One region of the Cellulomonas pasadenensis genome, then DNA from elsewhere that is predicted to be linked to it. Evidence: riboswitches for the same ligand, from Rfam matches in the RefSeq annotation. Region 1 holds a riboswitch; the other holds the start of a gene.
The links. A riboswitch is a leader RNA that binds a small molecule or an ion and turns the genes downstream of it on or off. The one in region 1 is predicted to bind cyclic di-AMP.
Positions count from the first base shown of each region.

Region 2: it holds a riboswitch for cyclic di-AMP, as region 1 does, so the genes downstream of both, AB6N23_RS02020 (C40 family peptidase) here and AB6N23_RS16635 (C40 family peptidase) in region 1, are expected to answer to the same signal.

Region 1 is NZ_JBFTEP010000170.1:431-4,828, forward strand. Features, by position in the region: gene AB6N23_RS16615 (hypothetical protein) at 1-60, opposite strand, end outside; gene AB6N23_RS16620 (Lrp/AsnC family transcriptional regulator) at 218-688, shown strand; gene AB6N23_RS16625 (universal stress protein) at 708-1,637, opposite strand; gene AB6N23_RS16630 (HNH endonuclease) at 1,761-2,303, opposite strand; gene AB6N23_RS16635 (C40 family peptidase) at 2,488-3,276, opposite strand; cyclic di-AMP (ydaO/yuaA leader) riboswitch at 3,279-3,502, opposite strand; gene AB6N23_RS16640 (iron-dependent transcriptional repressor DtxR) at 3,801-4,398, opposite strand, start outside.
Region 2 is NZ_JBFTEP010000006.1:38,421-42,818, reverse strand. Features, by position in the region: gene AB6N23_RS02030 (copper-translocating P-type ATPase) at 1-29, opposite strand, end outside; gene AB6N23_RS02025 (hypothetical protein) at 147-338, opposite strand; cyclic di-AMP (ydaO/yuaA leader) riboswitch at 845-1,008, shown strand; gene AB6N23_RS02020 (C40 family peptidase) at 1,016-1,798, shown strand; gene AB6N23_RS02015 (cytochrome c biogenesis CcdA family protein) at 1,964-2,758, shown strand; gene AB6N23_RS02010 (ArsR/SmtB family transcription factor) at 2,822-3,208, shown strand; gene AB6N23_RS02005 (cation diffusion facilitator family transporter) at 3,205-3,855, shown strand; gene AB6N23_RS02000 (methyltransferase family protein) at 3,898-4,398, shown strand, end outside.

The sequences.
Region 1 (4,398 bases):
CGTCGTGCGCTCCTCACGTGCGCCGTCCCGGCGCATGCCGGTGCCCTGCCGTCCGCTCATCGGTCGTTCCCCCCTCGGCGAGGTCGCGTCGTCCACGACCCCATCGGCAGGTGAAGCGTCCGACCTGAGCACATGTGTCGCAATCCGTGGCACATGCGGCCATCCGGTCTGCACGTCCGTGCACGGACATCCCGGACGGACCCGTCAGGATGGGCACGTGCACGCCGACCGCCTCGACGACCTCGACACCGCCATCCTCCGCGTGCTCGCACGCGACGCCCGCGCGACGTTCGCGCAGGTGGGCGCGCAGGTCGCGCTCAGCGCACCGGCGGTGAAGCGCCGCGTCGACCGGCTCCGCGAGCGCGGCGTCATCCGCGGGTTCACCGTCCGGCTCGACCCCGCGGCGCTCGGCTGGCACACCGAGGCGTTCGTCGAGCTGTTCTGCCACGGGTCGACGAGCCCGGCGACGATGCGCGCGGCCGTCGAGGACTACCCGGAGGTGGTCGCGGCGAGCACCGTGACGGGCGACGTCGACCTCGTCCTGCAGGTGCGGGCCCGCGACATGCGCCACCTCGAGCAGGTGGTCGAGCGGCTCGCGGCGGAGCCGTTCGTGTCCCGGACGCGCTCCACGGTCGTGCTGTCGGCGCTCGTGCGGCGTCCCGACGTGCCGACCACCGGCGCCGGCTGACGCCGGTCCGGCGGCGACGTCAGCGCGTGAGCTCCTCCGCGCCGCGCGCCGTGACGACCATGACGGGGCACCGCGCGTGGTGCAGCACCGCCTGGCTCGTCGAGCCGAGCAGCAGCCCGGCGAACCCCCCGCGGCCGCGCGAGCCGACGACGATGAGGTCGGTCGCGGCGGAGAACTCGGTGAGCAGCTCGGCACCCGTGCCGTCCAGCACGTGCCGCCTCACCTCGAGGCCCGGGTGCCCGGCGAGCGCGCGGTCGACGACGACGTCGAGCCCCTCGGCCACGTCGCGCAGCACCTGGTCGTGGTCCACCGCCGACGGCAGCCACGCGAGCACCCCCGTCATCGCGTGCACCGGGACGCCGGAGATCGCGTACAGCTCGGCGCCCCACCGCTCGGCCTCGCGGATCGCGAGCCGCAGCGCGGCCTCGGCGGGCGGCGAGCCGTCGACGCCGACCACGATGCGCCGCACGGGACGCACGGGCGCGGGGTCCTCGTCGACCGGCGCGCCGTGCTCGTCCCGCAGGGGGACGACGACGGTCGGGCACCACGCGTGCGCCGGCAGTGCCGACGACACGGTGCCGAGCAGCCGGTCCGCGAACCCGCCGCGTCCGCGCGTGCCCACGACGGCGAGGTCCACCGAGCGGGACGCGTCCACGAGCACCGCCGCGGCGTCGCCCGTCACGACGCGGCCCTCGACAGGGACGCCGGCGTCGCGCGCGTGCAGCAGCGCCTCGTCGAGCACCGACTGCGCACCGGCGCGGATCGTGTCGTCGTCGAGCGCGGCGTACCCGCCGTCGAGGCTCGCGGCCGTGAACGACGGCAGCGCGTACGCCACCAGCACCCGCACGCCGCACCCACGGGTGCGCGCCTCGTGGACCGCCCAGTCGAGGGCGTGCAGGCTGGCCGCCGACCCGTCGACCCCGACGAGGACCTCGTGCTCGCGCGTCATGCCGCCCTCCGCGTCGGTGCTCGCCGCGCCGTCACGACGAGTCTGTGGTGCTGACCTGACCCCATCGTGGCACACCCGTGACGATCAGCGGACACTCCGCGCACCGGCTGCGGACCCGCGGCGTCAGGCGACCAGGTACGGGGACCAGGCCGGCTCCGTCCGTGCGGCCGCGCCGCCGACCGTGAAGGACCACCGGGGTGCGTGGGGCCGAAAGGGCAGCTCCCAGCCGAGCTCCAGGAGCGTCCGGTCGGCCTTGCGGTGGTTGCAGCGCACGCACGCGGCGACGACGTTGGTCCACTCGTGCCGGCCGCCGCGCGAGCGCGGGTGCACGTGGTCGACGGTGTCGGCGCCGCCGCCGCAGTACGCGCAGCGGTGGTCGTCGCGCTGCAGCACGGTGCGCCGGGTGGGCGGCACGGGGCGCCGCTTCGGCACGTGCACGTAGCGGGTGAGCACCAGCACGACGGGCAGCGGCACCTCGGCGCGCGCGGAGTGCAGCACGCGTCCGCCCGACTCCAGGACCGTCGCCTTGCCGGTCATGACGAGGGCGACGGCGCGGTGCACGGTCACGACGCACAGCGGCTCGCCGCTCGCGTTGAGCAGCAGCGTGCGGTTGGGCACGGGCGCGGGCGGGGGGCCGGGTGGGCCCTCCACGGGGACGGTCGTCAGCACGGTGCACTCCTGACCTCGGTGGTCGGACCGGCTGGCTGCCGGTCCGGACGAGAAGGAACAGCGTCGATGCGGGACCAGGGTACGCGCACGCCCTTTCGGCGGGTCGGGCGTACGTCCACGAACGACGGAGCCCCGACGACCGTGTGGTCGTCGGGGCTCCGTGACATCGGCGCCGGCCTGGTCAGCCGATCCGGATGAACGTCGGCGAGCTCTGCCAGATGGTGCGGAACTGCACCGTCTTACCCGGGCGCGGCGAGTCGATCATCATGTCGCCACCGGCGTAGATGCCGATGTGGCCGGGGCTCCAGATGAGGTCGCCCGGCTGCGCCTCGGCACGCGACACGACCGTGCCGGCGTTCCGCTGCGCCGACGACGTGCGCGGCAGGTTGATGCCGAGCTGCGCGTAGACGTACGACGTGAAGCCGGAGCAGTCCATGCCCTCGGGCGACGCACCGCCGGAGACGTACGGCACGCCCACGTAGCGGGCGGCGACCTCGAGGACCGCGTTGCCCGACACGCTCTGCGGGATCGGGGCGTTGGCCGTCGTGGTGGTCGACGCCTCGGTGCCCGCGGACGCGCGCTCGGCCGTGCGGGAGGCGGCGCGCGTGCGCACCGGCTCGGGCTCGGGCGCCGGCGGCGGGGTCGGCTTCGCGGCCGTGACGACGGGCGCGTCGACCGTGAAGACGGCCTCGGCCGGGGCCGTGACGACCGGGGAGGTGTTGAGGACGGCCCGTGCGGAGGCCGTCAGCGCTGCCGTGTCGACAGCGGCGAGGTTGCCGGCGGACTCACCGGGGGCAGCGCTCGACGGGATGGCCAGCATGGAGACCATGAGGCCGGACGATGCGGCGACGACGGCGGAACGGCGGCCGACGGTGCCCATCTGCTCGGATGCTGCGTTGGCGAGCTCGGTCAGCGGCGTCGACGGACGACGCGCGGCGCGGTGGCGCGCCCGGATGGTGCTCTCGGACAACGTGTGCCTCTCCTGTCGCCTACGAGGTGAGCTGTCGGGTTCGGGTGGGAGAACACCCGGCCGGTCGTCCGTCCCGACCGCGCGCACCGTGGTGCGTGCTGTCGTCACGTCCGCCCGGCTTCACCCCAAGGGCACCGTCTCCGATGCCCACTTTGTGGGTCCCCCGCCCCTGCCGGCGAGTCGTACGGGACCTGCGAGCGGCGGCAGGGTTCGGCGTTCCGCTCGAGGGCTCCCACGGAGGAGGGTTCCGAGAAGCAGGACGAACGTACATGACGCCCTCGGCGATTGTCACGCGTTGGTCACGGCGATCTCGGAACGATCATGGACGGCCGTCCGGGCGACACCCGGACGCCGGACGCCGCCGTGCGTCTGACGTGCACGGCGGCGTCGTGGAGCGGCTCCGGCGCGCCCGTGGGAGCGCGACCGGTGTGGCGAGGTTCACCCGTTCGTGGGCGCCCGGCGCGGCCTCCGCACACGGCGCCGGCACGGCTCCCGGGCACCCCGGCGGGCGTCGGGAGCAGGCGTCAGGCGACCCCGACGAAGATGTGCCGCGCGAGCTCCAGCGGCAGGTCGACGACGGTGCCGTTGCCGGGCACGCCGACGGTGATGACGCCCGTCCCCCGCTCGACCGACACCTCGACCCCGGGCTGCACGCCGGCGTCCGCGAGGCGCTCGAGCAGGTCGACGTCGACCTGCAGCGGCTCCGCGATGCGCGCGACGACGGCCGTGGGCCGCACGACGGCGTCCGCGGACGTCAGCGGCACGACCCCGTCGAGGAACCGCACGGGCGTGCGCTCCTCCCCGATCTCGTCGAGGCCCGGGATGGGGTTGCCGTACGGGTCGAAGTGCGGGTGGTCGAGCAGCGCGGCGAGGCGCTTCTCGACGCGCTCGCTCATGACGTGCTCCCACCGGCACGCCTCCTCGTGGACGTGCGGCCAGTCGAGGCCGATGACGTCGGTGAGCAGGCGCTCGGCGAGGCGGTGCTTGCGCATGACGCGCACGGCCTTGCCGTGCCCGGCCTCGGTGAGCTCCAGGTGGCGGTCGCCGGTGACGACGACGAGCCCGTCGCGCTCCATGCGCGCGACCGTCTGCGACACGGTGGGCCCCGAGTGGCCGAGGCGC
Region 2 (4,398 bases), on a different contig from region 1:
TGGTGGGTGTGGGGGTCGTCGTGCACCATCGGCCTACTCCTCTCGATACCCCTGGGGGGTATCCGCAGAACCGTCGTCCACGGCGGGGTGTTCCCGCTCATGCTGTTCTTGACCGAACCTTCATCGCCCAGAGGTGTGCGCCCGGCTCAGTCGGTCGGATCCTGCTCTCCCATGCTGCGCTGCACGACCAGGCCGGACAACAGTCGAGGGACCGGGGACTCCCCGGGCCCGCCGGCCTGCAGCCAGGTCGCGAGCTCGTCCGTGGCCGTGTCGCCGGCGAGCTGCGCGAACCACACGGGGGAGTGCTGCGGCGAACGGCGGCGCGGGCGGGCGACCACGACATCACCACGGTTGCACTAGTCCAGGCACTCGACCCACGTCACCCGGGTTAGTCCTCGCGCCTGCAGGTCCTCCAGGCGTCGGTGCTGACCGCCCGGGCGGGAATCGTCCTCCCCGAGCGTCTCCCCACAGCACAACGAGCACGCCGTCAGCGCAGGCGTGCGTGCGTGGTCAGCGTCGGATGGGTCGTGGGTCACGGCGCAGGACGCTACGACGTCCGCGGCTGTGATCAGATCTCCGAGCACCCTGGCGCCGGCTCCGGGACGCGCTCGAGCGCCGGTGGGCCGCCCAGGACCAGGGCATCTGGGCGGTGATGAAGGTTTGATCAAGATCGACGCCCGGGCGTATCGGGCACTCAGCGACGCTGCACCGCGCTCACCTGCTCGAAGACACCGCTGCGGGACCGCAGAACGCGCCGCGCGGTGCTGGACGGGTCGATGACAGCGCCCCGTCGTCTTCCTACAGTCGAGCGGGCCCGAGCTCCATCGGGTGCCGTCTGGGCGGACGCCGAGTCCTGCCACCGCCCCAGACGACCCACGAGACGACATGGCAGGAGTGGGGGAACCACCGTTCCACGGGCACCACGGTGCCCTCGGGGTGAAGCCGGCACACGCCGGCCGGGCAGCTCCCGCCCGAACCCGACAGCTCACCTCACAGGCGTCAGGAGAGCCACCCCATGCCCGCACGCCACCGTCTCGACGGCCCGCCCACCACCGCCCTGTCCGACGTGCACGACGCCGTCTCCGAGCTCGTGCCGCAGATCGGCCACCGCGCCGGCGCCGTCGCCGCATCCTCCGGGCTCGTGGTCTCCCTGTTCGCCGTCCCCGCCGCGGCCGCCCCGTCCTCCAACGGCGCCCACGTCCACAGCGTCGACTCCTCCGTGCTGGTCGCCTCCGCGCGCGAGCTGCTCGCCGCCGCGCCGATCGTGTCAGCACCGGCCACGGCGACGTTCACCATCGACGCGCCCGTCGTCACAGCCGTTGCACCGCCCCCTCCGGCGCCCGTCGTCGCCCAGCCGCAGGCCTCACCCCAGATCGAGGAAGACGAGGCCGTCGGCGCGGAGCAGGACGTCCAGGAGTCGGTGAGCGTCGAGGAGCCGATCGGCGCCCCCGCACCGGCCAGCGCGAGCGGCAACGCGATCGTCGAGATCGCCGCCAGCCTCGTCGGGACCCCCTACGTGTGGGGCGGCACGACCCCCGCCGGGTTCGACTGCTCCGGCTTCACCTCCTACGTCTACACCCAGGTCGGCATCTCCCTACCACGCACCTCCAGCGAGCAGCGCTACGCCGGCACCGTGGTCCCGCGCGACCAGGCCCAGCCCGGAGACCTCATCTGGACCCCCGGCCACATCGCGATCTACGCCGGCGGCAACCAGCAGGTCGACGCACCCGTCCCCGGCAAGACCATCCAGATCCGCGACATCTGGCAGGCCAACCCCACCTTCATCCGCGTCGGCTGACCACACCAGCGCGTGGCCTGGACGCCCAGGGGCGCGTGGCCGGGCGGATCATCGGACTGGCCGAGGCCTCGACACTGCGGACGATGGTCGACGACGTGCTGAGCGAGACCACCCCCGCACCCGCACCGACCACCCGATCCACTGCTCGAGGACCACGCACCACCCATGTCCGACATCGGCTCCCTGTTCGCCACCACCGCCTTCTCGGGCCCGGTCGTGCTCGCCGTCCTGGTCGCAGCCATCGCCGGTGTGGTCTCGTTCGCCTCGCCGTGCGTGCTGCCGCTGGTCCCTGGGTACCTGGGCTACCTCGGTGGCCTGACCGCCCAGAGCGTTCCCACCGGCGTCCCGGCACCGGACGCGGACCGCGATCGCCTCGTCCCCTCGCGTCGACGCCTGGTCCTCGGCGTCGCGCTGTTCGTCGTCGGCTTCGCGGCGGTGTTCGTGACGTTCGGCGTGCTCGCTGGCTCGCTCGGCGCCGCCCTGCTGCGCTGGCAGGACCCGATCACCAGGATCCTCGGCGGCGTGGTCATCGTGATGGGCGTCGCCTTCCTCGGCGGCCTGCCGTTCCTGCAGCGCGACCTGCGCAGCCACCGTCGGCCCCCGGCCACGCTGTGGGGCGCCCCGATCCTGGGCGTCACCTTCGGCCTCGGCTGGACGCCCTGCATCGGTCCAACCCTGGCCGCGGTCATCGCGCTGTCCCTCGAGGGCGGCTCCCCGGCGCGCGGCGCGCTGCTGTCCGGCGCGTACGCGCTCGGACTCGGGGTGCCGTTCGTCCTGGTGGCCGCCGGCGTCCAGCGCAGCAGCCGCGTGCTCGACCTGGTGCGCCGCCACCGCCTGGCCATCTCCCGCGCCGGCGGGGCGTTCCTCATCCTCATCGGCCTGGCGCTGGTCACCGGCCTGTGGAGCCGATGGACCGAGGCCCTGCAGGGCGCCATTGCGGTCTTCCAGCCGCCCGTGTGACCCGACGCGACACCTGAGGCTTGCCTTGGTCACACCATCTGGCCCTATCATCGAGTTATGGCGATGATAGAGACCGGGCGCGATGAGGTCGCGGTGGACGAGTCGCACGCGTTCGAGGCCGCGGTGTGCCTGTTCCACGGCTTCAGCGATCCCTCGCGGCTGACGATCCTGCGCCACCTGGCCCTGGGGGAGCACCGGGTGGTCGACCTGACCGAGCACCTGGGCCTGGCGCAGTCCACGGTGTCCAAGCACCTGGCGTGCCTGCGTGACTGCGGCCTGGTCAGCTCACGCCCACAGGGCCGCGCCTCGGTGTTTAGCCTCAACCACCCCGAGGCGCTGATGGACCTGCTCGCGGCCGCCGAGCGGCTGCTGGCACTGACCGGCGATGCGGTCACGCTGTGCCCGACCTTCGGCACCGCCGCGGCCGGCAGCGAGCAGGTGACGGCATGAGCGCGACCGGCGAGCTCGACGTCGTCGAGGTCGAACGCCTGACCCGCCGCGGGCTGCGCCTGGCGCAGTTCACCGTCGCGTACAACGTCGTCGAGGGTGCCGTCGCGATCACCGCCGGCCTGTTGGCCGGGCTGGTGTCGGTGGTCGGGTTCGGCGTCGACTCCGCGATCGAGTCGATCGCGGGCGTCCTGGTCGCGCTGCGCCTGTCCGCGCGGCTGCGCCACGGCGAGGCGGACGAGCGCAAGGAGCGGCTGGCGCTCAAGGCCGTCGCCGTGACGTTCTTCGTCCTGGCCGCCTACGTCACCATCGAGGGCATCCGCAGCCTGATCGACGGCGAGGCTCCCGACAGCTCGCCGCTGGCGATCGCGCTGCTCGTGGCCTCGATCATCGTCATGCCCGTGCTGGCCGCGATGAAGCGCACGGTCGGCCTGCGGCTCAGGGACAACCTGATCCTCGCCGACGCCGCCGAGACGCGGATCTGCGTGCTGCTGAGCATCTCCACCTTGGCCGGCGTCGGGCTCTACGCGCTGACCGGCGCCGCGTGGCTGGACCCGGTCGCGGCGTTCGTGATCGCGGCGTTCGCGATCCACGAAGGCAAGGAGGCCTGGGAGGGCGAGCTGGTCGAGGACGACGACGATGACGACTGAGACCGCGGCCGACCTCGCGCTGGCCTGTACCTGCTCGGGGTCGTGGCGGCGTTCGGCGTGCGGACCTGGCTGCACCGACGACGCACCGGCACCAGCGGCTACCTGGGCCTGTCCGGGGAGCCCGGATCGGCGCAGTGGTGGGGCGGGGTGCTGTTCGCGGCCGCGGTCGTGCTCGGCGCCGCCGGCCCGGCGCTCGCCGTGGCCGGCATCGGACCGCAGCCGGCCGCCCTGCCGGCAGCGCTGCGCTGGGTGGGCCTGGTCGCGGCGGTGCTCGGGTTCGCCGCGGTGCTCGGGGCGCAGTCCGCGATGGGCACCTCCTGGCGCATCGGCGTCGACCCGGGCGAGCGCACGAGCCTGGTGACCACCGGCGCGTTCGCGCTCGTGCGCAACCCGATCTTCACCGCCATGATCACCGCGCTGACCGGCGTGGGCCTGCTCGCCCCCACCCTGGTGACCGTCGCGGCCCTGGTCAGCCTCGTGCTCGCCGTCGAGCTGCAGGTCCGCGTCGTCGAGGAGCCGTACCTGCGCCAGGTTCACGGCCAG